DNA from 3 places in the Mesorhizobium sp. M1066 genome. Region 2 is predicted to be linked to each of the others. Evidence: riboswitches for the same ligand, from Rfam matches in the RefSeq annotation. Region 2 holds a riboswitch; each other region holds the start of a gene.
The links. Region 2 has a riboswitch for thiamine pyrophosphate ahead of thiB (thiamine ABC transporter substrate binding subunit). Riboswitches for the same ligand answer to the same signal wherever they lie in the genome.

Region 1: linked by a shared signal. The riboswitch ahead of thiC (phosphomethylpyrimidine synthase ThiC) and the one ahead of thiB (thiamine ABC transporter substrate binding subunit) in region 2 are both predicted to bind thiamine pyrophosphate.
Region 3: linked by a shared signal. The riboswitch ahead of NKH52_RS23125 (YkoF family thiamine/hydroxymethylpyrimidine-binding protein) and the one ahead of thiB (thiamine ABC transporter substrate binding subunit) in region 2 are both predicted to bind thiamine pyrophosphate.

The regions. Positions count from the first base shown of each region.
Region 1 covers NZ_JAMYMR010000065.1:6,467-16,345, reverse strand. The annotation lists gene NKH52_RS33715 (hydroxymethylpyrimidine/phosphomethylpyrimidine kinase) at 1-62, opposite strand, end outside; gene NKH52_RS33710 (thiamine phosphate synthase) at 53-658, opposite strand; gene NKH52_RS33705 (thiazole synthase) at 655-1,428, opposite strand; gene thiS (sulfur carrier protein ThiS) at 1,432-1,629, opposite strand; gene thiO (glycine oxidase ThiO) at 1,598-2,599, opposite strand; gene thiC (phosphomethylpyrimidine synthase ThiC) at 2,596-4,431, opposite strand; TPP riboswitch at 4,535-4,651, opposite strand; gene NKH52_RS33685 (ATP-grasp domain-containing protein) at 4,875-6,179, opposite strand; gene hemA (5-aminolevulinate synthase) at 6,750-7,961, opposite strand; gene NKH52_RS33675 (GntR family transcriptional regulator) at 8,818-9,480, shown strand; gene NKH52_RS33670 (SDR family NAD(P)-dependent oxidoreductase) at 9,492-9,879, opposite strand, start outside.
Region 2 covers NZ_JAMYMR010000009.1:32,297-42,175, reverse strand. The annotation lists gene NKH52_RS14870 (ABC-F family ATP-binding cassette domain-containing protein) at 1-1,125, opposite strand, end outside; gene NKH52_RS14865 (thiamine diphosphokinase) at 1,127-1,771, opposite strand; TPP riboswitch at 1,859-1,973, shown strand; gene thiB (thiamine ABC transporter substrate binding subunit) at 2,017-3,015, shown strand; gene thiP (thiamine/thiamine pyrophosphate ABC transporter permease) at 3,259-4,878, shown strand; gene thiQ (thiamine ABC transporter ATP-binding protein) at 4,871-5,662, shown strand; gene NKH52_RS14845 (M48 family metalloprotease) at 5,854-7,323, shown strand; gene NKH52_RS14840 (RNA polymerase factor sigma-32) at 7,348-8,211, opposite strand; gene NKH52_RS14835 (amino acid ABC transporter substrate-binding protein) at 8,534-9,307, shown strand; gene NKH52_RS14830 (amino acid ABC transporter permease) at 9,447-9,879, shown strand, end outside.
Region 3 covers NZ_JAMYMR010000021.1:70,596-80,474, forward strand. The annotation lists gene NKH52_RS23105 (methyltransferase family protein) at 1-311, opposite strand, end outside; gene NKH52_RS23110 (ABC transporter substrate-binding protein) at 485-1,504, opposite strand; gene NKH52_RS23115 (ABC transporter ATP-binding protein) at 1,497-2,264, opposite strand; gene NKH52_RS23120 (ABC transporter permease) at 2,261-3,022, opposite strand; gene NKH52_RS23125 (YkoF family thiamine/hydroxymethylpyrimidine-binding protein) at 3,117-3,725, opposite strand; TPP riboswitch at 3,716-3,829, opposite strand; gene NKH52_RS23130 (RodZ family helix-turn-helix domain-containing protein) at 4,026-4,346, shown strand; gene NKH52_RS23135 (formyltransferase family protein) at 4,392-5,423, opposite strand; gene msrA (peptide-methionine (S)-S-oxide reductase MsrA) at 5,805-6,323, opposite strand; gene NKH52_RS23145 (glycosyltransferase family 39 protein) at 6,456-8,000, opposite strand; gene NKH52_RS23150 (hypothetical protein) at 8,090-8,260, shown strand; gene NKH52_RS23155 (hypothetical protein) at 8,300-9,007, shown strand; gene NKH52_RS23160 (hypothetical protein) at 9,092-9,406, opposite strand; gene NKH52_RS23165 (hypothetical protein) at 9,769-9,879, opposite strand, start outside.

The sequences.
Region 1 (9,879 bases), on a different contig from region 2:
CCTCCACCGCTCGAGTCAGAACCGCCGACCACGAGCACATGCGGTTCTCGCCTCAGCGCCATGGCTTTGTCTTTTCGATCCATTCTCGCGTGCGCGCTTCGGGATCGGCATTCAACGTGATGTCGGTGACCACCGCCGCGCTGTCCGCACCAGCCTCGAAGACACCGTTGAGCCGGTCGGGGTTGAGGCCGCCGATGGCGACCAATGGGATCGGCGCCACCCGATGCTTCCACGCGCTGATCCGCGCGAGCCCTTGCGGCGCCCATTTCATCTGCTTCAGGACCGTGGGATAGATGGGGCCGAGCGCGATATAGTCGGGCTCGGCAGCGATGGCCGTTTCCAGTTCTAGATGATCGTGCGTGGAAAGCCCGAGCTTCAATCCGGCGTACTTAATCGCCAGCAGGTCGGCCGCAGCCAAATCCTCTTGGCCGAGATGGACGAAGTCGCAGCCTTCCTCGATTGCCGTGCGCCAATAGTCGTTGACGATCAGTTGGCAACCATGGACCACGCAGGCGCCGTTCGCGCGGCGGATTTCCGTCCGCAGCGTGGCCTCGTCCCTATCCTTGATGCGCAACTGAACCAGCTTGACGCCAAGCGGCACCAGCCGTTCGATCCAGGCAGCACTGTCGACGATCAGGTAGAAGGGATCGAGCTTCATGAAAATACTGCCCTGCCGATGGTCGGTGTCGATGGCATGGCGATCTCGCGCGGTTCGAGCATTCCGGAGCTGAAAGCTTCACGACCGGCCTCGACCGCCTTGCCGAACGCGCGCGCCATGCCGACCGGATCGGCCGCCTTGGCAACCGCGGTGTTCAGGAGCAAGGCATCAAAGCCGAGTTCCATGACGGTGGCCGCGTGCGACGGCCGCCCGAGCCCAGCATCCACGATCAGTGGAACGCCGGGGAAATGTGCGCGCATCGAGCGCAGCGCCGTGATGTTGATCGGACCGAGGGCGGAACCGATCGGCGCGCACCACGGCATCAGAACCTGACAGCCCGCCTCCAGCAGCCGCTCGGCGACGACAAGATCGTCGGTGGTATAGGGGAATACGTCAAAACCATCCTCGCACAGGATGCGGGCGGCCCCGACCAGCCCGAACACGTCCGGCTGCAGCGTGTCGTGGTTGCCGATCACTTCGAGCTTGATCCAGTTGGTGCCGAAAACTTCGCGCGCCATCTTCGCGGTCGTGACCGCTTCCTTGACGGAGTGGCAGCCGGCAGTGTTGGGCAGGATTTTGACGCCGAGCGAGCGGATCAACGACCAGAATTTTTCGCCGGCCCTGCCGCCTGCCATCTCACGGCGCAACGAGACGGTCACCACCGACGTGCCCGACGCCTTGACAACCTCGGCAAGGATGGCCGGCGAAGGATATTGCGCGGTGCCGAGAAGCAGGCGCGACGGAAGCTCGGTTCCATAAAGCTCTAACATGATCTAGCCTCCCTGCATGGGCGAGAGGATTTCGATCCGGTCGCCGTCGTTCAATTGGAATTCCGCCCGGTTGGCTTTGTGCACGAGGTCGTTGTTGACGGCGGTCGCGAGCCAATCGCCCTCATAGTCAAGCGCGGCAAGCAGCCCGGCCAGCGTGGTGGCGGCAACCTCATGCGCTTCGCCGTTGACCATCAGTTTCATGAGCAAGCTCCTTGGTTGCGTCTTGATTGAAAACCAGGTCGGCGGCCTGGCGCGCCATGGCGGGAGCCAGGAGAAAACCGTGGCGATAGAGCCCGTTGATCGCGATGATCTCACCCTTCGTTTCGACGCGCGGCAAATTGTCGGCAAAGGCTGGGCGGATGCCGACACCGGTTTCAACGATCTCAGCCTCGCCAAAGGCCGGGTGGAGGGCATAGGCGGCACCCAGAAGCTCCATCATGGAACGCGCCGTGACTGGTCCGGCGGACTGGCTCTCAATCATCGTTGCGCCGACCATGAAACGCTGGTCGGTGCGCGGCACCACATAGAGCGGAAAGCGCGGATGCAGCAGACGGACTGGGCGCGACAGCGAGACATCCGGCGTGCGCAGGATCAGCATTTCGCCGCGAACACCGCGCAGCCTGTCATCGAAAGCGGTCATCCCCGTGCAGTCGATCTGACGATCGAAACCGGAAACCTGCCGGGCGTTGGTCCCGAAGTGGAATTCGACCCCCATGGCCGCGAGCCTGTCGTGAAGCGCCGTCATCACCTGGCTCGGGTCGAGATGGGCCTCGTCGGGGAAGTACAATCCTCGGCGGAATCGGCCGGCGAGGTCTGACTCCAGCAACGCAATTTCATCTTCATCGACACGCCGATGCCCCGACGTGCGGCTGGCGAACCGGTCGAGCTCGCCCGCATCGCGCGGCGAGGCCACGACCAGCGTTCCCCGTCGTGCTACCAAGCCGGGCGTTGCGGCATCCCACCAGTCGGCGGCACCGCGCCCGAGATCCAGCACCGGCTGCTCGGCGCTTTCACGCTCGCACCATGGCGCCAGCATGCCGCCGGCGAACCACGACGCATTGCCCCCAAGGGCAGGCCTTGTCTCGGCAACGGTAACCGCCGCGCCGCGTGCGGCGAACTCGAAGGCGGCGGTGAGGCCGGCGACGCCGGCCCCTTTGACCAAGACCTTCATGATGACTCACGTGGCTGAGGTATGAGCGGTGCGCCGGTCTCGCCCGCAGGCATGTAGAGATCGCCGCCCTCGCGGTATTTCGCCGCCATCGCCGCCATGCCCTCCTTCTGTGCCTCGGCGCGGATGTCGTGGGAAATACGCATCGAGCAGAATTTCGGCCCGCACATCGAGCAGAAATGCGCCACTTTGTGCGCCTCCTTGGGCAAGGTCTGGTCGTGGAAAGACCGCGCGGTTTCTGGCTCGAGCGACAGGTTGAACTGGTCTTCCCAGCGGAACTCGAAGCGCGCGCGGGAAAGGGCATCATCCCTGACTTTCGCCGCCGGATGACCCTTCGCCAGATCGGCGGCATGGGCGGCGATCTTGTAGGTGATCACGCCAATCTTGACGTCGTTGCGATCGGGAAGGCCAAGATGCTCCTTGGGCGTGACGTAGCAGAGCATGGCGGTGCCGAACCAACCGATCATGGCGGCGCCGATGCCTGAGGTGATGTGGTCGTAGCCCGGCGCGATGTCGGTCGTCAGTGGTCCAAGCGTATAGAACGGCGCCTCGCCGCAGACAGCGAGCTGCTTGTCCATGTTCTGCTTGATCTTGTGCATCGGCACATGGCCAGGGCCCTCGATCATCACCTGGCAATCCTTCGCCCAGGCGATCTTCGTCAACTCGCCGAGCGTTTCCAATTCGGCGAATTGCGCCGCGTCGTTGGCATCGGCGATCGAGCCGGGACGAAGGCCGTCGCCGAGCGAGAAGGAGACGTCGTAGGCTCTGGCGATGTCGCAGATCTCGGCGAAGTGCTCGTAGAGGAAGCTTTCCCGGTGATGGTGCAGGCACCATTTTGCCATGATCGAGCCGCCGCGCGAGACGATGCCCGTGACCCGGTCAACGGTCAGCGGGATATAATGCAGCCGCACGCCGGCGTGGATGGTGAAATAGTCGACGCCTTGCTCGGCCTGTTCGATCAGCGTGTCGCGGTACACCTCCCAGGTCAGATCCTCGGCAATGCCGCCGACCTTTTCGAGCGCCTGGTAGAGCGGCACCGTGCCGATCGGCACCGGCGCGTTGCGCACGATCCAGTCGCGGATGTTGTGGATGTTGCGGCCGGTCGACAGGTCCATCACCGTATCGGCACCCCAGCGGATCGCCCACACCATCTTTTCGACCTCTTCAGCCATCGACGATGTGACGGCGGAGTTACCGATATTGGCGTTGATCTTGACCAGGAAATTGCGGCCGATGATCATTGGCTCGCTCTCGGGATGGTTGATGTTGGCGGGAATGATCGCCCGTCCGCGCGCCACCTCGTCACGCACGAATTCGGGCGTGACGAAATCGGGCAGCGTCGCGCCGAAAGCCTCGCCGTCGCGCTCAAGCTTGCCGTGCAGGATCTCGCGACCAAGGTTCTCGCGAATGGCAACGAACTCCATTTCGGGTGTGATGATGCCGGCGCGCGCGTAGGCAAGCTGCGTCACCGCCTTGCCTGCTTTGGCCCTGAGCGGTCGGTGGCGGATGGGAAATTCTGGCGTCAGGCGTTCGCCCGTCGCGAATCCGTTGTCCTCCGGCCGGACATGGCGGCCGTCACAGCCCTCGACATCGCCGCGCGCCAAGATCCATTCGTGGCGAAGCCGGGCCAGGCCTTTTTCGATGCTGGTTTCGACAGCCGGATCGGTATAGGGGCCCGACGGATCGTAGACGGTAACGGGCGGTTCGCCGGCTGTCGGATGGACGGCGATTTCGCGCATCGGCACCCTGATCCGTGGGTGGATGGTGCCGGGCTTGTGGATCTTCCGCGAGGCGGGCAGCGGTCCCGTCGACACGGCGGGGGTAAGGGCATTCATCTTGAGGCTCCTTTGCTCATGCATTGGAGACCCAGTTCTGTGCCGGAAGGATGAAAAGACGCTTCTGTCGACCTGCCGAAACAGGACCTCGGGCGTGAACTCCCGCAGAGCGCTTGCACCGTCCCTACGCCAGTATGAACTGGATCAGGTTCAACGGGTCACTGCGCCGCGAAAGCCAGCAGTATCTCAGCCCCTTGCCGGGACTCCCCTGGTGAATGCCTCAAGTTGAACGGGCCGGGGTTGTCTTGTCAAGCGCATGTTCGTCCTGCGACGGCGGTGGGCGGCAATCAAATTGGTCCCAAATTGGGCCGACGGCCTCGCCATGGGTCGCGTAGAAGTTCTGCGGGAGACAAGGCAGGTGTGGCCAAAGCTGCATTTGCCTCGTCAAACTTGATGTGACATTGACGTAGACGGAACTGCTGCGTTTCAAGGATCTTAAGCCGTCAATGCCTGATCGGAACAGAACTGGTGGGCCGCCCGAACGCCCCACAAACATCGTGCTCTCGATCACCTCCTATTGTCGCCGGAAAAGGGGTGATCGACCAATCGATCAAGTCGACCGCTCGCTGAAGGGCGCCCTCGGTTTCAGCACGGCTGGGCGAAGTGGCAATGACATGTCCAATCCAGTCTCGGAAATCCCCCTTCCTGACGATCGGTGTCTTGGGTTCAACATTCAATTTGACCTCGGCCACACCTGATATAGCAGCTGCCTGAGTGTCGCCACCAATCCAGTCCAGGGTGCCATCTTGATCAGGAAGCAGGAATCGCGCGGCCGCAGTATGCGAATGCTTTTTGCGCAGATTCCATTCCTCGCCAATGACAAGCTTGATGTGCTCGGTGACGAGGTCGACACCGTAAGCTAACTGGACCAGTTGAGGGTCGGGCGCGCCACTAAGACGCGGATTGACTTCAATGACAACTGGGCCGCGTTTCGTGCACCGGAGTTCAATGTTAGTTGGCCCCCAGCCAAGGCCGAGAGCCCGCAAACAGCTCAGCGAAACATCGGCGATGCGCTCACGCTCCTGATCGGTTAGCAGGGCCGGATACGTCACCTCACGTATGACGAAATGGGGGAGGGGACCAAAGTCATTGGCGCAAATCGCAACGACCTCATTCCCCATAACATTAATGCTATAGAACGGGCCCTGTGCGAATTCTTCGACGAGTATTTTCGGTGTAGACCGCCATATGTGCTTTCCGCCCAATAGATAGGTCGTATGTTCGGCTACGTCTTCGAGGCTGCGGCACAATCGGACACCCATGCTGCCGCTGCCTACTGCCGGCTTAAGAATCACGGGCAGGCCGATCTCTGCAGCCGAGCTTTCTACCTCCGCCGCATTCGTTGCCAACCGATAAGCCGGTATTGGAACGCCGGCCTGCGCGAGGAGTTGGCGTTGCTTGAATTTGTCGCAGCTTCGTTCAATCGATTCAGGGTTCGGTCCCGGTAGATCGAAATGCCGGCAAAGCTTGCCAACTGTCGCATAGATCGATTCATGGTCCCCGGCAAAGCCAGTAATGCCAGCAATGTCGTGGGTAGCACGCAGCCGCGAACTTTCGCGGACCAACGCTTCGAGATTGCCAGTGTCGACACGGATTGCCTCAACGTTTTCCGCCGAAAGATAGTCGTACCGAGGTGGATCAGCCGTCAGAGTAATTGGATGAAGACCAAGACACTGAGCCGCTTGGACGTATAGCTGACCAGTACCCCTATGGCCTTCGACCAATATGAGCGCTCTTCTTCTTACCATTGCTGTTAATCCCGATGTTGCGTGCTGGCGGCGGTCCGTGGGTACCGGCGTCACTTTTGTGGCCGTGCCGGACCTCAGTCTCGCGGTGCCGTACCATTCTCAACGACTGACGGTTGTAAAAATCTTGTAAATTGATTTGAAGGATCTGTTGCAGCGTTTTTGATTAGGGCGGCGTCGGAGGCTTGCTCCGTTCAAACCAGGTTAGCTGGGGTTAGTGTGTGATCCCGTGGGCATGGGCGTGACCTACCCCTCGGGTAGGGCACGCCAAGCCACATCAAACTCGCAGCACAAGAACATGCGCTCTGGTCATACCGGCTCATGGTGAGCCCTGAATCTGGAACCGGCCCGATGTGTAAGCAGCGAGTCGTCAAACGGCCCCATTCAATCATGGAGTCACATCATTTAAGATCGCGAAAGCTGTCATTGCGGGTTACGGAACTGCTTTCCGATGACATTCGAAGATGCGATCGGGCGTCAGAACCGGATCGCTGACCGCCGCTTCCACCTCGGTGAGCCCGGCTGATATAATCAGGTCTGAGGCTGCGCGCCCTGTCGTTCCCAGCATTTACATTAGGCAGCCTTGCCAAGATTGTCCCGCAGCAGAACCTGCCTGAGCGCATCGACGAACGTCCGAATATCTGTCGTACTATGGGCAGGCGTAACCGTCACCCTGAACCGCTCGGTTCCCACCGGAACACTCGGCGCCAGAATTGGCTGAACGTATATTCCATGCTGATCCAGAAGCTGGCGGGACGCTTCCTTGCAACGGAATGGATCACCAATAAGCACAGGAATGATGTGGCTTCGGGTCGGCATGACGGGGATGCCCGCCTCTTTCAGCAATCCGATTAAAAGTTTCGTTTTCCGGTGCAGATCAATTCGTTCTGAATCTGAATCGCGAAGATGGCGCAGCGCTGCCAGCGCACCAGCCGCCAGCGCTGGCGCAAGCGCCGTGGTGAAAATGAAACCGATCGAGAAGCTTCGTATGCTGTCAACAATGGAGGCAGGTCCGGTCACATAACCCCCCATCGAGCCGAACGCCTTACCTAGCGTCCCTTCGATGATGGTTGGACGATCCATGATGCCAAGTTCCGCGGCAATGCCGGCGCCTTTCGGACCGTACATTCCCGATGCATGAACTTCATCCAGAAACGTCATTGCGCCAAATTCGTCCGCCATGTCACAGATATCTTTGATCGGTGAAATGTCACCGTCCATTGAATATACCGATTCAAAAACAATGATCTTGGGTCTTGCAGGATTTACACTGCGCAGAAGCTCCCGCAAATGCGCAACGTCGTTATGCCGGAAGACGCGCTTTTCGGCCCGGCTGTTGCGGCATCCACTAATAATTGAAGCGTGGTTGTGCTCGTCAGAAAAAATAATTGTGTCCGGCATCAAAGATGCCAATGTACTCAAGGATGAATCGTTTGAGCTGAAGCCGGAAACAAAAATCAATCCTGCTTCCTTATTGTGGAAATCTGCAAGCTCCCGCTCGAGCAACACGTGGTAATGGTTGGTGCCACTAATGTTGCGGGATCCTCCCGATCCTGCGCCGTTGGCATCGATGGCGCGCTTCATTGCCGATAGCACTTTGGGGTGCTGCCCCATACCGAGATAATCATTAGTGCACCAAATGGTTATCTCTTTTCGGCCGTCGGGCCTATTGAGCCAGGCCTTTGGGAAGTTGCCAGACTGACGCTCCAGATCGGCAAATTCACGATACCCGCCACGGCCTTTGAGTTGCTCGATTCTTCCGGCGAAATACTGCACATAATCCAAATCAATCTCCTGTTGGGAAGCCGTTTTTCGGCGCGCTCAGTGCTGCTTCACAGCGCACCTGCGCCGGCCCATCGCGTCGCATCCCTCGACAAGCACCAGCAAGATTGGATTTCGACTACGCGCTTGATCTTGCGGGGTTTCGGCCGCTCCAGCTAATTCGGGTAACGCGCCCCAAAGTGCAAGTGAAGAGAATGTTAAATCTATTTGTTACTGAAATGCCTGAAATTGCATGAGTGTCGCAAGCGATTTCATAATTCTGGCCAGTCGTCGTTCGATTCCTGTCGCGGCCTTGTCAGAGCTGCGCTCGGCGGGCTTTCGGGCCCGAGAGCCGCAATGCGCGAGGGCCGCGTCTTGTCGCGCAACAGCCCTTGAAGCCCTTCGGCGGCGAAACGCTCTGCAAACGCCATACGCAGCTTTTGGACGTGCTGGCCTGCCGGATCATCTTGACGGTGCCGACGTCATCGTCGGTCCAGCCGGTTCGGAGTCGCCTCAGAATCGGAAATTTCTGCCCATCAGACTGGAAATTGACACGTAAGCTTCCCGGCTCCTTCAGAAGTCATCATCTCTCGCACACCAACTCATGCCACGCAGATGAGATCGCGCCTTTTTCTGTCGTCACATTCCATTGTCAGAATCGGAAAAGAAGGGTCTCCTTGTTTTTTATAAAAACAAAATTTCACAAATAATTATGAAAACGGACATGTTTGCTGCAGACAATTAACGTGAACGTACTTGTCTGCCGCTGAATAACAAAATATAGGCAGCAATTATAACTTATAAACGTAGTGAAACGCGTCAATCGACATTTCCGTAGAGCTGCAGCAGAGACGAGGGGAGTCCCATGGGCCCTATGAAGATGCAGCCCGAGGAGATGGGCAGCCTGTCCGCGCGGATTTACAGCAAGGTGCGGGATGGATTGATCATCGGCAATTTCGCGCCGGGCGATCGTCTCCTTATGCAGGATCTTGCCGAGCAGCTCGGAACCAGCATTACGCCGGTGCGCGAAGCCTGTCTGCGGCTCGTCAGCGAGCAGGCGCTCGAGTTGCGCTCCGGCAGGTTCGCCGCGGTGCCAGACCTCAGCCGCGCCCGCTACATTCAGATCAAGCTGATCCGCGTGGCACTTGAAGGGCTTGCGGCAGAACACGCTGCCGACCATTTTGCCCCCGCCGATCTCGAACAGCTTGAGACCTTCCGCGCCTCATTTGTAGAGAGCCATAAGGCCGGTAATATCAAGGAAGCGCGATCCTCCAATCGCGCTTTCCACTTCGGCGTCTACCGCCTGTCGCGTATGCCGATGCTGATCGGACAGATCGAAAGCATGTGGGCCTCGAGGGGTCCAATCCTTAACGTTTACGATCGGGAAATTCCGCGCGGGTACACCGGCGCGGAAGAACATGACCATCTCATCGAGGCCTTGAGGGCTGGCGACAGGAAGAGGGCCCGCGAGGCGATCGAGAACGACATCCAGCGAGGCTCACATGGTTTTCTGCGCTATTTCGACGAGCGCGGCTCCGGCTGAGCTGAATTGCCCTAAGCACCATCGATCTGCGCGACGCGCGGTGTGCGCAGGCCGGCTGTTTCCCCGCCGTCTACAGTCACCACCGTGCCGTTGACATAGCTCGATTGATTCGAAAGTAACCAAGCGACCACATCAGCGATCTCTTCAGGGGCACCGAAGCGGTTGGCAGGGATCCGCAGTTCGAGCTGCTTCTTGCGCAGTGCATCGCTTATGATGTTGCCCATCATGCGTGTTTCGATCTGGCCGGGGCAGACAGCGTTGAAGCGGATCTCCTCGCCGAACTCCAGCGCGAGTGCCTGCGTCAGCCCGATGACCGCGGCCTTTGAGGCGCAGTAGGCAGCGAGCCCTTCTTCGCCCGTCTTTCCGGCGATGCTGGCCATGTTGACGACTGAACCCCTC
Region 2 (9,879 bases):
GAGGTTCTCGCCGCGCCCGTCGGTGAGATATTGCGCCAGCGTCTCCTGCGGGTCGACCGCCTCGCGCTTCTGGTCGAGCGTGGCGATCTCCAGATTGGTGCCGAGCCGCACCGAACCGGCGTCGGGCTTCATCTCGCCGGTCAGCATCTTCAAGAGCGTCGTCTTGCCGGCGCCGTTCGGCCCGACCAGGCCAACCCGATCGCCGCGCTGGATGCGGGTCGAAAACCCCTTGACCACGGTGAGATCGCCAAAGCTCTTTTCGATGTTTTTCGCCTCGATCACCAGCTTGCCGGACTCGGCGGCGTCGCTCGCCACCATGGTCGCCGACCCTTCGGCACCGCGATGGCCGCGAAAACGCTGGCGCATGGTCTGCAACTCGCCGAGCCGGCGCATGTTTCGCTTGCGCCGCGCCGTCACGCCGTAGCGCAGCCAATGCTCTTCGCGAACGATCTGGCGGCCGAGTTTATGCTGCTCGCGCTCTTCTTCCTCCAGGACCAGGTCGCGCCATTCCTCGAAATGGCCAAAGCCCTTGTCCAGCCTGCGGGTCTGGCCGCGATCGAGCCAGATGGTGGCGCGCGACACGCGTTCGAGGAAGCGGCGGTCGTGCGAGATGACGATCAGTGCCGAGGAGGTGCGGATGAGTTCCTCTTCCAGCCATTCGATGACCGAGAGGTCGAGATGGTTGGTCGGCTCATCGAGCAGCAGGATATCGGGCTCGGGCGCCATGACGCGGGCAAGGGCGGCGCGCCTCGCCTCGCCGCCCGACAGGTCGTTCGGACGTTCCTCACCCGACAGTCCGAGATGCTCCATCAGATAGCTGGCGCGGTAGGGATCGTCGGCAGGGCCAAGCCCGGCCTCGACATAGGCGCGGACAGTCGCAAAGCCCTCCATGTCGGGCATCTGCGGCAAATAGCGGATAGTTGCCGAAGGCTGGCGGAACACCTCGCCGTCCTGCGGCTCGATCAGGCCAGCGGCGATCTTCAGCAGGGTCGACTTGCCCGACCCGTTGCGGCCGACCAGTGCAATCTTGTCGCCGGCCGAAGCCGTCAAGGCGGCGCCGTCGAGCAGCGGCGTGCCGCCGAAGGTCAGTTTTATCCCGTCGAGGTTGAGAAGAGGCGGGGCCATGTCAGCTTTCAGGTAAGGGATAGGGATGAGCGAGCAGCATCGCGCGGCCATGGTCCAGTGCGATTTCGAGGCGGCCCTTGACCTCGTTGGAGATGGTCAGCGACGAACCGAACGCCACCTTGACGTGGTTCAGCGGCCATTTGGCGCCGGTGACGGTCAGGCCGGCGAGCTCGGAAAAGCCGAGCACCGAAAACAGCGTGCCATCGGCATAGTCGAAGCCGGCCGTTCCGCGCAGCAGCGGGATGCCTTCCTGAGCGCCGCTGGTCAGGAGCACATCAGTCCCGGCCTCGGCCAGCCGCAGGGCAAGCGCTAGATGCAGAAAAGCGTGGTCGGCGCGCCTGCCGCCAAAGGCGCCGGCGAGCACCAGGCGAGTCGCGCCGCGCTCGAGTGCGGCGGCGATGGCCAGTTCGCCATCGGTCTTGTCCTTCTCCGCAGGGAAGGTCCGGCGCGGCACGGCAGCGAGATCGTCAGGCAGGTTGGCCGGCACCGAATCGAAATCGCCCACCCACAGTTCCGGCACGAGATCCAGCAGCCGCGCATGGCCGATGCCGGCGTCGGCGGCGATGACGCGGGAGCCTTCGACCTGACGGTCGAGCCGTGGCGTGCGGATGAGATCGCCGCCAAGCAGGATGGTGAATGTGCTCATATCGTGTGGCCCTTACCAGCCCGGCACGGGAAACGGAAGGCGGCAAACTCCCACTTGCATGGGGGATCGGCCCGGCCTATGTGTCGAAACGCTCTAACGGGGTGCCGGACGCGATCTTCGCGGACCGGCTGAGAGGCAGTCTCGCCAACCCGCTGAACCTGATCCGGTTTGTACCGGCGGAGGGATTAGACGTTTCGGACAGTCCGACGCCTCAATTCCTTTTAATTCGAACGAAGGAGGCGCCGATGCGCACGCTTTTATACGCTCTTGTCTCAGCCGTGACCGTGGTCCTGTCCGGGCCGGCCTTGGCCAAGGACAAGCTCACCGTCTACACCTATGAAAGCTTCACCGCCGACTGGGGTCCGGGTCCCGTGGTGAAGAAGGAATTCGAGGCCGAATGCGGCTGCGATGTCGAGTTCGTCTCGGTTGCCGATGGCGTCGCGCTGCTCAACCGCGTCAGACTGGAGGGCGCATCGACCAAGGCCGATATCGTGCTCGGTCTCGACACCAATCTGACCGCCGATGCCAAGGCCACAGGCCTGTTCGCGCCGCATAGCGCGGTGGCGGATGTCACTGTGCCGGGTGGCTGGAGCGACGACACTTTCGTGCCGTTCGACTACGGTTATTTCGCTGTCGTCTACGACACCGAGAAGCTGAAGAGCCCGCCGAAGAGCCTGAAAGAACTGGTCGAAGGCAGCGCCGACGACAAGATCGTCATCCAGGATCCGCGCACCTCGACGCCGGGCCTCGGCCTGCTTTTGTGGGTCAAGTCGGTCTATGGCGACAAGGCGCCGGAGGCCTGGGCCAAGCTCAAGGCGAAGGTGTTGACCGTGACGCCGGGCTGGAGCGAGGCCTACGGCCTGTTCACCAAGGGCGAGGCGCCGATGGTGCTGTCCTACACGACCTCGCCAGCCTACCATATGGTCGCCGAGAACACCGAGCGTTACCAGGCGGCCTCGTTCGAAGAGGGCGAGTATCTGCAGATCGAGGTGGCAGGCATCACCACGACGGGGGCCAAGAATCCGCTGGCGGCGAAGTTCATGGCCTTCATGACTGGACCGAAGTTCCAGGATGCCATCCCCGAAACCAACTGGATGTTCCCGGCCGGCAAGACCGACAAACCGCTCAACCCGGCTTTCGACAAACTGGTCAAGCCGACCAAGACCTTGCTGTTCAGCCCGCAAGAGGTCGCCGCCAACCGCAAGGCCTGGGTCGATGAGTGGCTGGCGGTGATGAGCAAGTAGGCTTGCGAGTTCTTTTGATGTTCGCGCCACTCCACCCCCCTCTGGCCTGCCGGCCATCTCCCCCTCAAGGGGGGAGATTGGCAGCGTCGTTGCTGGTTATAGTCCGGCAACGTTGGAGACTAGCAGAAGCATGGGTGGCGGCCGATCTCCCCCTTGGAGGGGGAGATGTCCGGCAGGACAGAGGGGGCCGCCAAGGAACGCAATCCTTTGTAATTGCCGCGATGGAAAGAATGGTGGTCCAGCGTGCAACGCGCGTCTGACCCCCGCATCACCGCTGGCACCCTCGCGCTCGCTGCAATCGCGCTACTGATCGGCGGCGCTTTTGCCGGTCTGCTTTTCGAAGGCGCCCATGATTTCTCGGGCGCCTGGTCGACCTTCGATCCCTATCTCCTGCGCGTCGTGCGCTTCACGCTCTGGCAAGCAGCGCTGTCGACGCTGCTTTCGGTCGTACCGGCACTGTTCGTGGCGCGCGCGCTGTCGCGGCATCCACGCTTCTTTGGCCGCGCCTTCATCCTGCAGCTCTTCGCCGTCCCGCTGGCGCTGCCGGCCATCGTTGCGGCACTCGGCATACTGGCGCTTTATGGCCGCGCCGGCTATTTCGCCGGCGTGTTTGCCATGATCGGCGGGGGAAGCTGGCCGGGCATCTATGGCCTGTCCGGCATCCTCGTCGCCCATGTCTTCTTCAACCTGCCGCTGGCGACGCGGCTGTTCCTCGAGGCGCTGCAGACCATACCGGCCGACCAATGGCGGTTGGCGAGCCAGCTCGGCATGGCGGCGCGGCCGGCGTTCCGGCTGATCGAATGGCCAACGCTGCGCGCCGCACTACCCGGCGTCGCCGGGCTGGTGTTCATGCTCTGCATCACATCCTTCACCATCGTGCTGACGCTCGGCGGCGGGCCGGCCGCGACGACGCTTGAGGTCGGCATCTACCAGGCGCTGCGCTTCGATTTCGATCCCGCGCGGGCCGTTACACTGACGCTGTTGCAGATCGCCTTGACCTTTATCGTTGTGCTGACCCTGACGCGCCTGGGCGCCAATGTGGTCGGCGACACCAATTTGCCGGTCGCGCAACGCCGCTATCTCTCGGTCAATCGGAGCGAGACCTGGTTGAACGCGCTAGTCATCATCCTGGCGCTGCTGTTCGTCGTAGGGCCGATGGCGGCAACCGTGGTGGCCGGGTTGGGTGCGGACCTCGGCCGTTTGGCCAGCGAGGCCACTGTCCGGCAGGCAACGCTGACCAGCGCGGCGCTCGCCTTCCTGTCGGCGCTGCTTTCGGTGATGCTGTCGCTGGCGCTGACCATGGCGCGGCGGGCACTGGCGCTGAACCGCCGTGCCGGCGCAAAGACACTGCTCGAACGCGCCACCGATACAGGCGCCGGTTTTGTCCTTGTCGTGCCGCCGATCGTCGTTGGCGCCGGCTGGTTCCTCTTGCTGCGCCATGCCGGCGATGTCTTCGCCATCGCCCCGGTCATGGTCGTCACCGTCAATGCGGTGATGGCGATGCCGTTCGCCCTGCGCGCCGTGCGTCCCGCCTATGATGCGGCGAGCGAGCGTCACGAACGGCTCTGCGCACTGCTCGGCATTGCGGGCTGGAACCGGCTGATGCTGGTCGACTGGCCATCGCTGCGGCGACCGCTCGCCACGGCCTTTGCTTTCGCCATGGCGCTGTCGCTCGGCGATCTCGGTGTCATTGCCCTGTTCGGCAGTGATTCCGTGCAGACATTGCCCTACCTTCTTCTGGCACGGATGGGCAGCTACCGCACCGAGGATGCCGCCGGCCTGGCACTGCTGCTCGGCTTCGTCTGTCTCGCGTTGATCGTGGCGGCGCACTGGCTGGGAAGGGAGAAGGTCCGCGATGCGTGAGAGGGCGGCCAACAGGCTCGAAAAGGGCGCGCCGGTGCGGCTGGACAATGTGTCGTTCAGTTATGGCAGCTATGGCGATGCGCCACTTGTCTTCGACGTCGAGTTCGCCACGGCGAAGATCACCGCCATCATGGGTCCGAGCGGTTCGGGCAAGTCGACACTGCTCAATCTGGTCGCCGGCTTCGAGACCCCACAATCGGGCCGCGTGCTGATCGGCGGGGCCGATGTCAGCACCGAGCCGGCCTCGGCGCGGCCGGTGTCGATGGTGTTCCAGGAGAACAATCTCTTCGCGCATCTTTCCGTCGAGCAGAATGTCGGGCTCGGCCGCTCGCCCTCCCTGGGACTGACCGAGGCGGACCGCGCCGCGGTCGCCGAGGCGCTTGCGCGCACCGGTCTCGCGGGCAAGGAGAAACGCCTGCCGCGCGAGCTCTCCGGGGGCGAACGCCAGCGCGTCGCACTGGCCCGCGTGCTGGTGCGCGACCGACCGGTGTTGCTGCTCGACGAGCCCTTCGCTTCGCTCGGACCCGCTTTGCGCGACGAGATGCTGGATCTGGTTGCTGCCGTTCATGCCGAACGCGCCATGACGGTGCTATTTGTCACCCACCAGCCCGAGGATGCACGCCGCATCGGCGAGCACATGGTGTTTGTCGACAATGGGTTGGTGGCCGCAACCGGCAAGGCTGATGATTTCTTTACCGGGGCTGGTCCGGAGGCGTTCCGGCGCTATATCGGCGCGGGTGCTGGATATTCCACATCACGCGATGTTGCCCGGAAGCGGACATAATTTACGGTCAAACCGGCTCCAGGCGATGTGGCGTTTGCTTGCCATGACCGGGGGAGTGTGGCTAGGTCCGCCCTACCGCAGCAGTTTGAGATATGGCGCGTGAACATTCCGAAGATCGCCCCCGATTTTCATTGTCATGTGCCGGAACCCGAAAGGAAGCCGTTCTGGAGATCGGCACTAACACATTGGGAATGAAACCGCTGGCGCGCTTTCTCGCGCTGGCTGGCTTTGCCGTGGCGCTGGCAAGCTGCCAGATGTTCACGCCGCCGGAAGTTCAGGAATCCGGCTTCCAGCCTTCCGACAGGCCGATCACGGTGGACAATGTCGGCGCCAACAACAAGCTCGCCGAATTGGCCAAGGCGCAGCACCCGCGCATCCTGGCGACTTATGGCGGTGAATATTCCGACCCCAAGCTCGAGCGCATGGTCGCCAAGGTGGTCGGTAGTTTGACGGTGGTGTCCGCCAACCCGACACAGACCTATCGCATCACCATTTTAAATTCGCCCAACGTCAACGCATTCGCGCTGCCGGGCGGCTATCTCTACATCACCCGCGGCCTCCTGGCGCTGGCCAATGATTCGGCCGAGCTTGCCGCCGTCATCGCGCATGAGATGGGCCACGTCACCGCCAATCACGGCCTGCAGCGCCAGCAACTGGAGGCCGAGGAAGGCTTGGCGACCAAGGTGGTTTCGGACGTGCTCGGCGACAGCCCGACCGCCAAGGCGGCGTTGATCCGCGGCAAGCTGAGGCTGGCGCAATTTTCGCGCAACCAGGAGCTGGAAGCCGACGCCATCGGCATCAAATCGATCGGCGAGGCCGGCTACGATCCTTTCGCCGCAGGCCGCTTCCTTCAATCGATGTCGGCCTATACCGATTTCCGCTCGATCAGCGGCGCCACCGATGCCAGCCTGGACTTCCTGGCCACGCACCCCAACACGCCGCAGCGCATCGATCTGGCGCAGCGCCATGCCCGCCAGTTCGGCGCGCCGGGCGTCGGCACGCGAGACCGCGATTCCTTCCTCGCCGGCATAGACGGCCTGCTCTATGGCGACACACCCGAGGAAGGCTATGTGCGCGGCGAAACCTTCCTGCACCCGGGCCTTGGCGTGTCGTTCACGGTGCCGGACGGCTTCATCATCGACAATTCGGCGGCAGCGGTGACGGCCACCGGCCCTGGCGACATAGCAATCCGTTTCGATGGCGTCTCGATCGACAAGAACCGGGCGCTGACGGACTATATCCGCAGCGGCTGGGTGGCTGGTCTCGTCGACAGCAGCGTCAAGCAGGAAACCATCAACGGCAATGAGGCGGCGACCGCGCATGCCGGCGCCGAAGGCTGGCAGTTCGACATTGCGGTGATCCGCGCCGGCGGCCAGGTCTACCGGCTGCTGACCGCGGCCCCTTCCGCCAGCACGTCGCTGGACACGATCGCCCGCTCGGTCAGCGGCTCGTTCCGGATTTTGAGCGCTGCCGAAAAGGCGGCGCTGAAGCCGCTGCACATCCGCGTCGTCACCGTCCAGCCTGGGCAGACGATGGGTTCGCTTTCGGCGCAGATGGTCGGCGTCGACCGCAAGCTCGACCTGTTCCGCGTCCTCAATGCGCTGTCGCCCGGTGCCGCGGTTTCGGCCGGCGACAAGGTCAAGATCGTCACCGACAAGTAGGCGCCGCTGGACGCCTGCCGCCGTTCAGGCGGCAGTCGCCATGAACTCCGGATTCTGCTTTACCAATGCGACCTTGAGCTTTTCCATGGCGCGGGCCTCGATCTGGCGGACGCGTTCCTTGGAGATGCCGAGCGTTTCGCCGAGCGCTTCGAGTGTGGCGCCCTCGTCGTTCAGCCGCCGTTCCTCGATGATCCTCAGCTCCCGTGCGTTGAGCGCGCGAAGCGCCTCCCTCAGCCAGAGCGAGCGGCGCGCGACATCGATCTTGTCGCCGACGATCTCGTCGGGCAGCGGATCGTCCGAAATCAGGAAATCCATGCGCTCGGTCGAACCCGCATCGTCGGCAATAGGCATGTTGAGCGAGGAGTCGGGCGCCGAGAGCCGCGAATCCATCATCGCTACATCGGCTTCGGAGACGCCAAGCGCCTCCGACACCTCGCGATAGAGCGTGGCGTTGGAGAGCGGCTCCGTGCCATTCGCCAACCGCGCGCGCAGGCGTCGCAGATTGAAGAACAGCGCCTTCTGGGCCGAGCTGGTGCCACCACGCACGATAGACCAGTTGCGCAGGATATAGTCCTGCATCGAGGCGCGAATCCACCATGTCGCATAGGTCGAGAACCGCACCTCGCGCTCCGGCTCGAAGCGGGCGGCGGCCTCGAGCAATCCGACATGACCCTCCTGGACCAGATCGCCGAGCGGCAGGCCGTAATGGCGGAATTTGGAGGCCATGGAAATGACCAGCCGCATATGGGCGACGGTGATGCTGTGCAGCGCGTTCTGGTCGTTGTCCTCTTTCCAGAGCAATGCAAGCCGATGCTCTTCGTCACGCTCGAGGTAGGGAGCCTTCATTGCCGCGCGGACCATGATCCGTCCTGCCGTGTCTTCCATCATGAGGCGCTCCCTGGGTGGTGCGGATTACTTTGCAAACTTGGCTGGCGCCCGGGTTGAAATGGCGGCGTCGTGCCCTAGAACAGCCAGAACTGCCATGCGCGGGAAAGGTTCCGCGACCGTGGCGGCGGGATTGTGTTGCCTGAAGGATTCCCAGGACGGTTCGTGATGGCTGCGATGACGAGCAGAAAGTGCCATTTAGAGTATCTGGTTTCATAAACCGGTTGGTTTTGAAATTCTGTTCCTTATTTTTTCGACTTGCATCTGTCAGTTTCCAGCGCTCACAATATGCCGGTCAGCCGGCCAAGGACGGGATCACAGAAAAATGAAATGGCTCAAATCGCTCATCATCGCCGGAACGCTGCAGGCCGTAGCTGTCACTGCAGGCCATGCCGGCGCCAATCTCGACCAGATCAAGCAGGCTGGGGTCATCAAGGTCGGCACGGAAGGCACTTATGCGCCATTCACCTATCATGACACCTCGGGCGCACTGGTCGGCTTCGACGTCGAAATCGCCAAGGCGGTCGCCGACAAGCTCGGCGTCAAGGCCGAATTCCTCGAAGGCAAGTGGGATGGACTGATCGCCGGCCTCGACGCCAATCGCTACGATGCCGTCATCAATCAGGTCGGCATCACCGACGCCCGCAAGGCAAAGTACGACTTCTCCGATCCCTACATCGCCTCCAAGGCGGTGCTGATCGTGCGCGGCGACAACACCGACATCAAGAGCTTCGCCGATCTCAAGGGCAAGAAGTCGGCGCAGTCGCTGACCTCGAATTTCGGCAAGCTGGCCGAAACGAACGGCGCCGAACTGGTCGGCACCGACGGCTTCGACCAGTCGATCCAACTGCTTCTGACCGGCCGTGCCGACGCCACCATCAATGACAGCCTGTCGTTCCTCGACTTCAAGAAGCACAAGCCCGACGCCAATGTGAAGATCGCCGCGCAAGAGGAAAACGCCGACTATTCCGGCGTCATCGTGCGCAAAGGCGATCCGGAGCTGGTCGCGGCGATCAACAAGGCGCTGGCCGATATCAAGGCCGACGGCACCTACAAGAAGATCTCCGACACCTATTTCGGCCAGGACGTTTCGAACTAATCTATGAGGCGGGCCGGTCCGCGGCCCATGAGACACATCGAGCGGCGAGCCGTCTTTGACGGCCCGCCGCTTTTGTCGTGATATGGCCGACGCATTCTCGCTTTGACCAAGCTGCTTCGACCAATCTGGAGGGTCTTACGTGCCGCACTGGCTGCAACTGATGCTGGAGTCGCTGCCTTCGCTCCTGTGGGCGGCGCTGATCTTCACCGTGCCGCTGACGCTGTTGTCCTTTGCTCTCGGCTTGACGGTCGGCCTGGGTGCTGCACTCGCCCGGCTGTTCGGCCCCAAGCCGCTGGTCGCGCTGGTGCGCTTCTATGTCTGGATCTTCCGCGGTACGCCGCTCCTGGTGCAGCTGTTCCTCATCTTCTACGGCCTGCCGTCGGTCGGGATCCTGCTCGACGCCTTCACGGCGGCGCTGATCGGCTTTACCTTGAACATCGGCGCCTACACGTCGGAAATCATTCGCGCCGCCATAGGCTCGGTGCCGAAAGGCCAGTGGGAAGCCGCCTATTCGATCGGCATGACCTGGGGCCAGGCGATGCGGCGCACCATTCTGCCGCAAGCCGGCCGGG
Region 3 (9,879 bases), on a different contig from region 2:
AAGCTGGCGACCACCGAAACAACCACCGTCAGCGGGTTCCAGTCGCGTACCTGCGGTCGCCGCGACAGAAGCAGCCAGGTAAAGGTCAGGATCTCGGAGATTGCCACCAGCGCCACATTGATGCGGGTCGGGTCGAGCATCAGGTGATATACGCCGCGGTAGACGAACATGCCCGCGAAGGCCAGCGCGCAGATCCGAAAGAAACCTTCGCGCAAATCCACCAGGATTTCGCGCTTTCGGGCTGCGGACAGAATCCTGCCGTCACTGACGTGCGAAAGCGCCTCGCTTTTTGATATGAGCAATGCAAACACCCCGATGATCCCTCGAGGCGACCTTTGCACGCAACCATTGCCGGGCAGTTAATCAACAAGATCAGATCGGTGTTAAACTGGCTGTCGGGGAGCCAGGGTGCCACATCCAGACGACCCTGCTCCACGCGGTCGTCCAGAAAGACGGGCGACCCATTTCATTTGATCTTGGCAGACTAGCTCAGATAGTCGTTGCGGAAATAGCTCCCGAAATCCGGGCGTTGAGCAACCAGCTTGCCATCGGCATCGCGCAAGATGCCGGACGCGAAGAGATAGTCGCCGATCGCTTCCATCTTGGCCGAATCCATCGTCCCGATGGCGCCGCTTTGGCTGCGCAGATAATGGCCGTCGATCAGCGCCTTCAGCGAGGCGTGGATCAGCGCCGGATTAGTCAAGGCATCGTTGTTGGCCGCGATCAGCAGGGCTGCCGCATCTTCGGGGTGATCGACCGCGAACTGGTAGCCGCGCCGTGTCGCCTGGACAAAGGCTGCCGCAGGCTTGGGGTTTGCCTGGAGATAGGCTTCGCTCGAAGAGATCAGTGTCGTATGCTCGTCAGGCACGCCGTAATCGGCATAGACGAAGCTGCGTTGTTTGACGCCCTTGAGCTCGGCTTCGACACCCTCCCAGGTCGAGACTTCGAGCGTGAAATCGACCGAACCATTGGCCAGCGCCTCATAGGCTGAGGTGCCGAGCGTCACCGTCTCGAAATTGCCCTTGCCGCCATCATGGCGGATGATGGTCGATATCAGGGCGTTTTCCCAGGCGCTGCCGAAGCCGCCATAGGTCAGGCCGTCGAGGTTTCTCGGGCTTACGATCTCGCTGCGTGCCGCATTGAAGACCACGCGGCCGGTTTCAGACTGCACCACCGCATAGACGCCCTTCAGGTCCGCTCCGGCGGTTCTCTGGGTGAACAGGCTGATGGTGCCGTTGATGCCGAAATCGGCGACGCGATTTGCAACCAGCGTGCCCGCACCGGTATCGCTGTAAGGCAGGATGTCGACCTCGAGCCCGGCCTCGCGATAGAAGCCCTTGTCGCGGGCGACGAACGGTCCGATGTGGTTGGTGTTGACAGTCCAGTCGAGGGCAACAGTGACCTTTTGTGCCGATTGTGCTTGGGCTCGCGCCGATCCGGCAATGAGCGGAAGGCCTGTGGCAAGGGTCAGCAACAAGGCCTGCCGGCGCGTCAAGTCAGTCATGATCGTTTCCTTTGGATGGGGTGGCGTTGAGGATGATGTCGAGAATCTCGGCCTCGAGCGTACTTGCCTGGCGCGCGGCATCGCCGCCAAGGCTGCGCGGGCGCGGCAGCGGCACCTTGATTTCACGCACGATGCGGGCCGGGCGCGCCGACAGCACATAGATGCGGTCGGACAGGAACACGGCTTCGCGCACGTCATGGGTGATCAGGAGCGCCGTCCAGCGATGATGCCGCCACATCTGTTCCAGCCAGCGCTGCATGGCCGTGCGGGTCAGCGCGTCGAGCGCGCCGAACGGCTCGTCGAGCAAGAGCATGTCGCGTTGCTGCACCACCGTGCGCAGCAAGGCCGCGCGCTGGCGCATACCGCCGGACAGTTGCGCTGGAAAATGCCGCTCGAAGCCGGCAAGCCCGAATTCGGCAAACAACGGCGCAACGCGCGCCCGCGCCGCCTTGCGCCTGATGCCTTGCACCTCGAGCCCGAGCGTCGTGTTGTCGAGGATCCGCCGCCACGGCATCAGCGCGTCGCGTTGCGGCATAAAGGCGAAATGCCTGCCGTGGTCGTCGAGCGGCGCGCCGTCGAACAACATCTCGCCCTCGCCATGCTCGGCGCCGGTCAGAAGTTGGAAGAGCGTCGACTTGCCGGCGCCCGAGGGCCCAAGGATCGAGACGAACTCACCGGCGCCGACGCTGAGCGAGATATCGGCCAGCACGTCGAGCCCACCGAACGCCTTGCGCACATGTCGCAGCTCGAGCCGGCTCATCGCCGCGGCCCCTTCCCCTCGGTTTCCTTGCCGGCCCGCTCCCAAGGCATCGCAAGGCGCTGCAGCAGTACAGTCAACCCGAACAGAACAAGGGTCAGGGCAGCGCTCACTCCGACGGCGGCAAGAACCAGGTCAGGACGGAAATTGTTCTTGGCGTTGAGCATGTAGATGCCCAGCCCCTTCGCGGCCCCCGCATATTCGGCGAAGATGGCGCCGACCACGGCGTAGGTGATGGAGATCCTCAAGCCAGCGAAGAAATAGGGCAGCGCCGAAGGCAGCCGTGCCAGCACGAAGATGCGCCAGCGCCCTGCCCCCATGGCGCGCAGCATTTGCCCGATCTCGGCCTGGGTCGACTCATAACCCTCGACCAATGCAACCAGCATCGGAAAGAAGGTAACCAGCGCCACCAGCATGATCTTGGGCGTCAGCCCGAAGCCGAACCACAGCACCACCAGCGGCGCGATCGCCACCAGCGGCAAGGTCTGGCTGACGATTAAGACGGGAAACAGCGCACGCCGCAGCGGCTGGAAGAAGTCGACCAGCATCGACAGCACGAAGGCAGCGCTGAGCGAACAGGCAAAGCCGAGCAGCGTGGCGCCGATGGTCGGAATGGCGTTGTCGGCCAGCGCCTGGCGATTGAGCAGCGCTTGCTCGAACACGCGCGACGGCGCCGGCAGTATCGTCGGCCGGATGCCGGAATAGGTGGCGTAAAGCTCCCACGCCACTAGGAGCAAACCGACCGAGATCATGGCCGGCATTGCCTTGACAAGAAGGCCCGCGATCGGGCGCGAAGCGACTGATGATGTGACCACGGGAGAAAACCTTTGACGGCAGCGCGAAAGCGCGGCGGCTTCAGACAGCCGACGGGCTGTTGGCCGAGACCGTGACGTCGAGGGTTACGTGGCCGGCGCCTGGTCCGAAGCGACAGAAGGCCTCGTCCAGCGCCGAAAAGATCGCACCGGCATCACCGCGCAGTTTCGTGCAGAAATGCTTGGAACGCTCATAGACGCCGGACTGCTTGAGAAAATCGATGCAGCCGTAGATCTCGTCCATGTGGTCGTCGGTGCCCATCACATAGAGCGAGAACTGCGCCGCCGCCGGCTGGCCGGTGGCAGCAGCATTGCGCACCGCCGCGATGGCCGCATCCTTGCGCGGGCCGAGTGGCCCGACAGGCCCGCCAAGTGCATCGGAGCGGCAGATCGGATCATCCGGCTCACCAGGGCACCCGCGCGAGATGGTGGCCGACAACACGCAATGTTTGCCGCTACGTGCCGCCGCCACGAAGAGGTCGCGCATGGCGGGAAACAGCACTTCGGGCGGCCCGACCAGCAAGGTCGAGATGTCGTCGGTCTCGATCCTGAGCTTGTCGCGCCAGGGATCGAGCGCACCGAGCGCGCCAAGAATGACACCGACGAAATCGTCGGTCATGGGGTATAGGGAAATCTGTGCGCCTGAAAACATCGCCCGCCTCGCTCCGCTGGTATTACCCAGATCAGCTTCTAGGGTCTGTGGGCTTGCCGCCCCCGTCTCAGCCCCGACCGTACGGAGCACCCCTGTGGATGTGCGCCTTAAAGCATCATTCGAGTTCAAGGGGAAGCCGTTTTTTTCAGAGCACTGCGCCAAAAGCATTACGCCAGTCACGGTGCCCCTGAGCGGAATTTTATCGGGAAGCTTCGCCGCCGCGACCGGTTGTCCCCACAGTCGCAACGCGATCACTTTCGTAGAAAATAAGCGACGACTTCACAGAAATGGAGACAAACCATGTTCATGAAAATCCTCGCAGCTTCGGTTCTCACCATTGGTCTGGCCACGTCAGCCATGGCGCAAAGCGCCGGCAGCAACAACGCAAATGGAAGCGGCAGCGGCAAGTCGGTGACGGTTGAGCCGAACACGCCGGCTTCACCGAATACGATCGAGCCGGACACTGTCGACCCGGGCACGACCAACAGCACGACTGGCACGGTAGGTGACATGAATTCGAACGCGGATCAGAATTGCCCGACCAACCCGCAAGGCGCGCAGCCGGACGCCGATGGTAACGCGACGGCGCCAACGGTAAACGATAATCATTGTGGCAAGTAACTTACGTCGCAAACGGATGAAGCCGCTGGGCATCGCCCGGCGGCTTCATCCGTTTTTCTGGTCCGCAGCACTCGCTTTGCCGAACAGCCGGATTTCTGGAGCGGGTTTCCCGGCGGGCGGGCGCGAAAATAGGTGTTTTGAATTGATCAGCCGTTTGAGCACTCTACCGTAGGTAAAATACAGGACCCGACCGTTGGCGAGATCGAATTCCACTGTTCCCCACCGCCTGACCGGAGCCTTTCCTGTGCAGGGCCCCAGCCTTCTGATCTGGAATCCCAGCCTGACTTTGCACGTTCCGATTTCAAGATAGATGCCTGGCAGAAGGCCAAGCACATGCCATAGCCGTACAACATGCTCGACCGACATGGCCGGCGAGATTATCAGGTGGCTGGGCTGAAGCCGCGCCCAGACGAAGTCGCCTTTCGGCTGCGGCATTCCTGACAACAGCCCCCGGCAGTAGGCCGGCACCGCCTCGCTTACCAGAATCCGCATAGCGGTTGCCGTGCTGTCGACCAAGGCTTCTCTCGAGGTCCAGTCAGCTTCGGAGAACGGCACCTGCCCGAGAATGTCACCCTCGTCAAAACCGGCGGACATCTTGTGGAGCGTGACGCCGCCATGAACCGCATGCCGGCCGTCCACGGCCAAGCGCTGGATCGGGTGGGGCCCTCGATAGTCGGGGAGCAGCGCCGGGTGGAGGTTGACCCCGCCTTTGGAAAAATGGCCAAGAACCTCTTGAGGGATCAAGACAGGCAAAGTGTAGCAGACCAGCACATCGGCGCGGACGTCAGACAATTGCCGTCCAAGGGCATTCCAATCGTAAGGGCGGCCAAATTCGATCAGCTTGACAGGCGTGTTACCGATAAACCGCCTGAGCAGCAGCTTGCGTTGAAGCCTTCGCCGGAAATTGCCAATGCTGAAACCGGTGGGACGACGCCGGAACCCGGGCACGATGATCGCGCCAATTGCATTTCCAGCCTCTAGCCAGCCGGCGAGCAGAGGCCCGGTATAGTTAGAGATATCGAGGACAAAAACGGCTGTGATCGGCTCCGAGTGATCGGTCGATTCGATCGGCCTCATCTTCGGCAGCTCAAACGGGCCGACAGATCAGGGCGAGCTTGTCAGGTCGGCTGAGTGGAAGGCGATGCCAAGGCAGTGACAACCGAAAGACGCTCGCGTTTTACAAACACTGGCTTTTCGTAAACTTTTTTCACGGCCCGTCTCCCGAAATCAACTCTTCCTGCGCAATTGGACCGCGATACGGCAGGCTGTCAACCGCCTGACCGTGTTTGCCTACCGCATCCGCATTCGCCGTTGACGAAGGTGTTCGAAGGGCGCTCGGACATTATGAAAGCTCAATGGCCGACGCGACAAGACGCGCTGACTGAAAGAGGTTTGGATGCGATGATCTGCTCGACGACACCGTCGAGCAGCAATGCAGGGCAAATCGCAGTTGCGAATCTACGAAACCGCCGTCTCGCGAACCGGCAGCTTCCAGCCTGGCCTGACGAAGTGGCAGGTGTATCCGTTGGGATATTTCTCCAGATAGTCCTGATGCTCGGGCTCGGCTTCCCAGAATGGACCAACGGGTGCGACTTCGGTGACGACCTTGCCCGGCCACAGGCCCGAGGCATCGACATCGGCGATAGTGTCCTCGGCGACGCGCTTCTGTTCGTCGCTGGTGTAATAGATCGCCGAGCGATAACTCGTCCCGACATCGTTGCCCTGGCGGTTGCGGGTCGTCGGATCGTGGATCTGGAAAAAGCGTTCCAGCAGCGTGCGAAAGCTGATGATGGCCGGATCGAAATTGATCTCGATGGCTTCTGCGTGGGTGCCGTGGTTGCGGTAGGTGGCGTTGAGCACGTCGCCGCCGCTGTAGCCAACACGGGTGGAGATGACGCCGGGATAGCGCCGTATCAAATCCTGCATGCCCCAGAAACAGCCGCCGGCAAGGACTGCACGTTCGGTCGAAGTCGCCATGTCACGTCTCCTCAAAAGCAATTCCAGGAAGAATGTGTAGCGGTTTTCCGTCAGGAATTGCGTGAAAGCAAGTTGTCTCGCCATAAATGGGCATTGTCACCTGCTTCGTCCAGCGGACGCGGTGGATCTACTTCAGTTGCTCGTTTGGGCGAGGCTGTCGATCAAACCCGATAGCTTCATGCCAGGCGGAATGGCGGCAAAGCTGATCGCCACCGGTGGTGCCCTGAGCGACCAGTCGAAAAGAACGGTCTTGACCGGGATGTTGCCCAGCCACGCCAGCAGCCGAGGTGGCACGCCGCTCCCGGGCCAGACCAGGAGCATGCCGTGATCGCGCAGCCGCTGGCTGGTGATCCAGGGGGCGAGCCGCATGTCGAGGTCGGTGAAGATCGACGGCTTGTCATAGGCGTTGAGGCCCGCCAGCAACGCGATGCGGGTATCGCCGCCGACGATGTCGAGCCGACCGGGCACCGCCGCGTGCCAGACCGCCTCGGCTTCGTCCGAAATCTGCCGCGCTGGCCAGCAGACGGCATCCAAGCGCCCGCGCAAATTGCAACTCGTCCAGCGGATGCCCGCATAGGCACCCGACATGCCGATGATGCAGGCGAACGCGCAGATCGCCAGCCGTCGCAGTTCGATGGCGCCGAGCCGATGACCCAGCAAGGCGAGCGCCACAACGCCGACAAGATTGTACATCGGCGCGCCCCACGCCTCGCCGGCGCCGGTGAACAGCGAAGCCACCATGACAAGCACCGCCGGACCAAGCCCCATCCACACGAGATAGGCCAGCGCGCCGCGCTTGATGGGCTGTTCCGGCGCGGGTGAACGCCGCAACAGCCCCGATATCGCCAACACCAGCAATAAGCCGCAGAGCCCCGCCATTTGGACACCGATATAGTAAAGGCGGGCGCGGTGGACCAACACCCATTCATCGCGGCCGGCGACATAGGTCAGCGGCAGGAAATCGATGCGGTAGAGCTGGACGGCCAGCGGCGCGGCGACGGCGAGGAAAACCGCGAGCCCAAGCCAGGGCCAGGGCGTGGCGAGCCGATTGCGTGCCCGTGTGTCCGACAACAGCCAGATCGCCCCGAAGAGCAACAGCAGCCCGGTGGAAAACTTGGCATAGAGCCCGACGCCCGACACCAGTCCGAGCGCCAGCCACCAGCCCGGCCCACCGCCACGGCCCGCACGCCACAGCAGCCAGCAGATTGCGGCCCAGAAGGGCATCTGCGCGTAATCATGATTGAACTGCGGTGTCGGCCAGCCGAAGAAATACAATGACGGCATCAAAAGCACGGCGGCCAGCGCGCGGGTTCTCCCGAGCATGTCGCGGGCCAGCAGGTAGACGAAGACGAAGGTCGCCGAGACGACAAGCTGGGCGAGCAGATATTGCGGCCAGCGAAACGATCCGGTCAGAAGATGGCTGATCTCGAGCAGCCAGCCGGGGAGCTGCGGATGCTTGTAGGTCAAAAGCACCCATTCGCGGCCCCACATGAAGCTCTCGACGACATCGCCGGGCGGGGCGGCATCGACAAGCGCCGGCACCACGGTCCAGCACAGGATCTGCGTCAGGCATAACAGCGCCAGGCCGGCTTCTGGATAGTGCGTCAGCCCCGGCCAGATCGACGACTGCCGCCAGTCGCCTGGAACAGAACTGCCGACCGGCAGCCAACCGTTCATGGGTTCGTCGATTCGCGTCATGCGGTGGATAAATCACACCGGACTGTTTTACGAACAGCCCAGAACTTGAAGCTTACGAAAATGTATACTTGGCCGACCATGGCAAAACCAAGATTGAGGCAGAGTTTCGCGCCACCATGCCGCCTCTCCCGTCATCACATGCCAGCAAGACAACAATGGAACACGCCATCCCGCAGCACCCTGAACATGCCGGGCATGGCGCCTTGGGCGTGATCGCGGCAGGTGTCGCCTACGCCTGACCGGCTCCCGTCCCCAAAAAAGCATCCAGGATTTGAAAAATGCGCCACCACCATGCCGTCATTCATTACCGTGCGCTCGATTTCTGGATGGCCCGTGCGGCCGTTCTCGTCATCATCTGCCTGCAGCTTCTGGTCATCAACAATCTCTCATTCGGGCCGCGCTGGGTGGCGCCCGCGCTGGAGGCGGCCCTGCTGCTGCCCTTGTCGGTGGCCACCGCCTGGACACAGGCCGCCACCCGAAAGGCGGTCGAGGACCACGAGTGGCATGCGATCGGCCAGTTTCGGGTCATAATCCGCAGAACAGCCCTGACCATGACCGCCATCATCAGCATCATGAATTGCGGTTCGCTGGTCCTGCTGGTGCGTGCCTTGCTGGAGGGCCATGCCGGCAACAGCGGTACGACGCTGCTGATCGACGCACTCAACATCTGGGTTACCAACGTCATCGTGTTTGCCTTGTGGTTCTGGAGCACCGACCGCGGCGGTCCGCCGACCTGCGGCCTCGTCAAGCTCGCACAGGCCGATTTCCTGTTCGCGCAGATGACGTTGAACGACCGAGAGCTTCGAGACTGGCTGCCCGGCTTCGTCGATTATTTCTTCCTCGCCTTCACCAATGCGACCGCATTTTCGCCCACCGATACCTTGCCACTCTCCCAGCGCGCCAAGCTGCTGATGATGGCCGAGGCCATGATTTCGCTGCTGACAATCGCGCTGGTCGCGGCACGCGCGGTCAACATCCTCGCTTGATCGGCCCGACACGCGAAAAAGCCCGCCCGGCGAGCCGGAACGGGCTATTTTGGGTTGTCTTCGCTGATTGAATGCAGCGCCGAACTAGCGGCGCTTGCCCAGCCTGTAGCTGTTGCCGCCCAGCAGGTTGACGCCGAGCCCGCTCAGAACGCCACCGACGATGTTGGTCTTGTTGCCGTTCAGAATGCCTGAGACGACATTGCCGCTCAGGATGTTGTTGCCGCTGAGCACGTCGTTCAGCGCGGTGATCTTGCCAAGGTCGATGGACGGCGAAACATTGATCAGGCTGCCCGAATTGCCTCCCCAGCCGCCCGAACCTCCGCACCCACAACCTGCCTCGGCGGCTCCAACGGACGATGCAACTGCAACAGCGGCTAAAATAACAGTGAACTTGTTCATGAAAGCTACTCCCGTTTGATGATGGAGATGGCTTCCGTCTTCTGTGGTCTACCTCTTGCTTAACAATATATGAACACTTCATCCGCTCAAGTCTTTATCTAGTTTCGGTGCATCAATCAAAAATTAACAATAATCATTATGCATAACCGACATGATTAACTTGCTTGTGACAACGGGCGATGACGAGACCGGTCAGATCGAATGCCGCTCAGCAATGGCCGATCGGAAATACAAAAAAGCCGCCCCGGCGTGAGCAGAAGCGGGCAGCGGTCGTTTCTGGAAATGAGAGCAGCGCCGCGCCAGGTCGCCTGCCTCGGTAATTCCGTCAGGCAGTAGCCAACAGACGAGGCGGTGCCAATAAGCTACTCCTCCACCCCCGGCTTGAATCTCCGCACCACAAACTCGAACAGCACGTCCGAAATCCACATGGCGCAGACGCCGATCAGGAAGGCGGCCGCCAGCGTGGTGGTGTC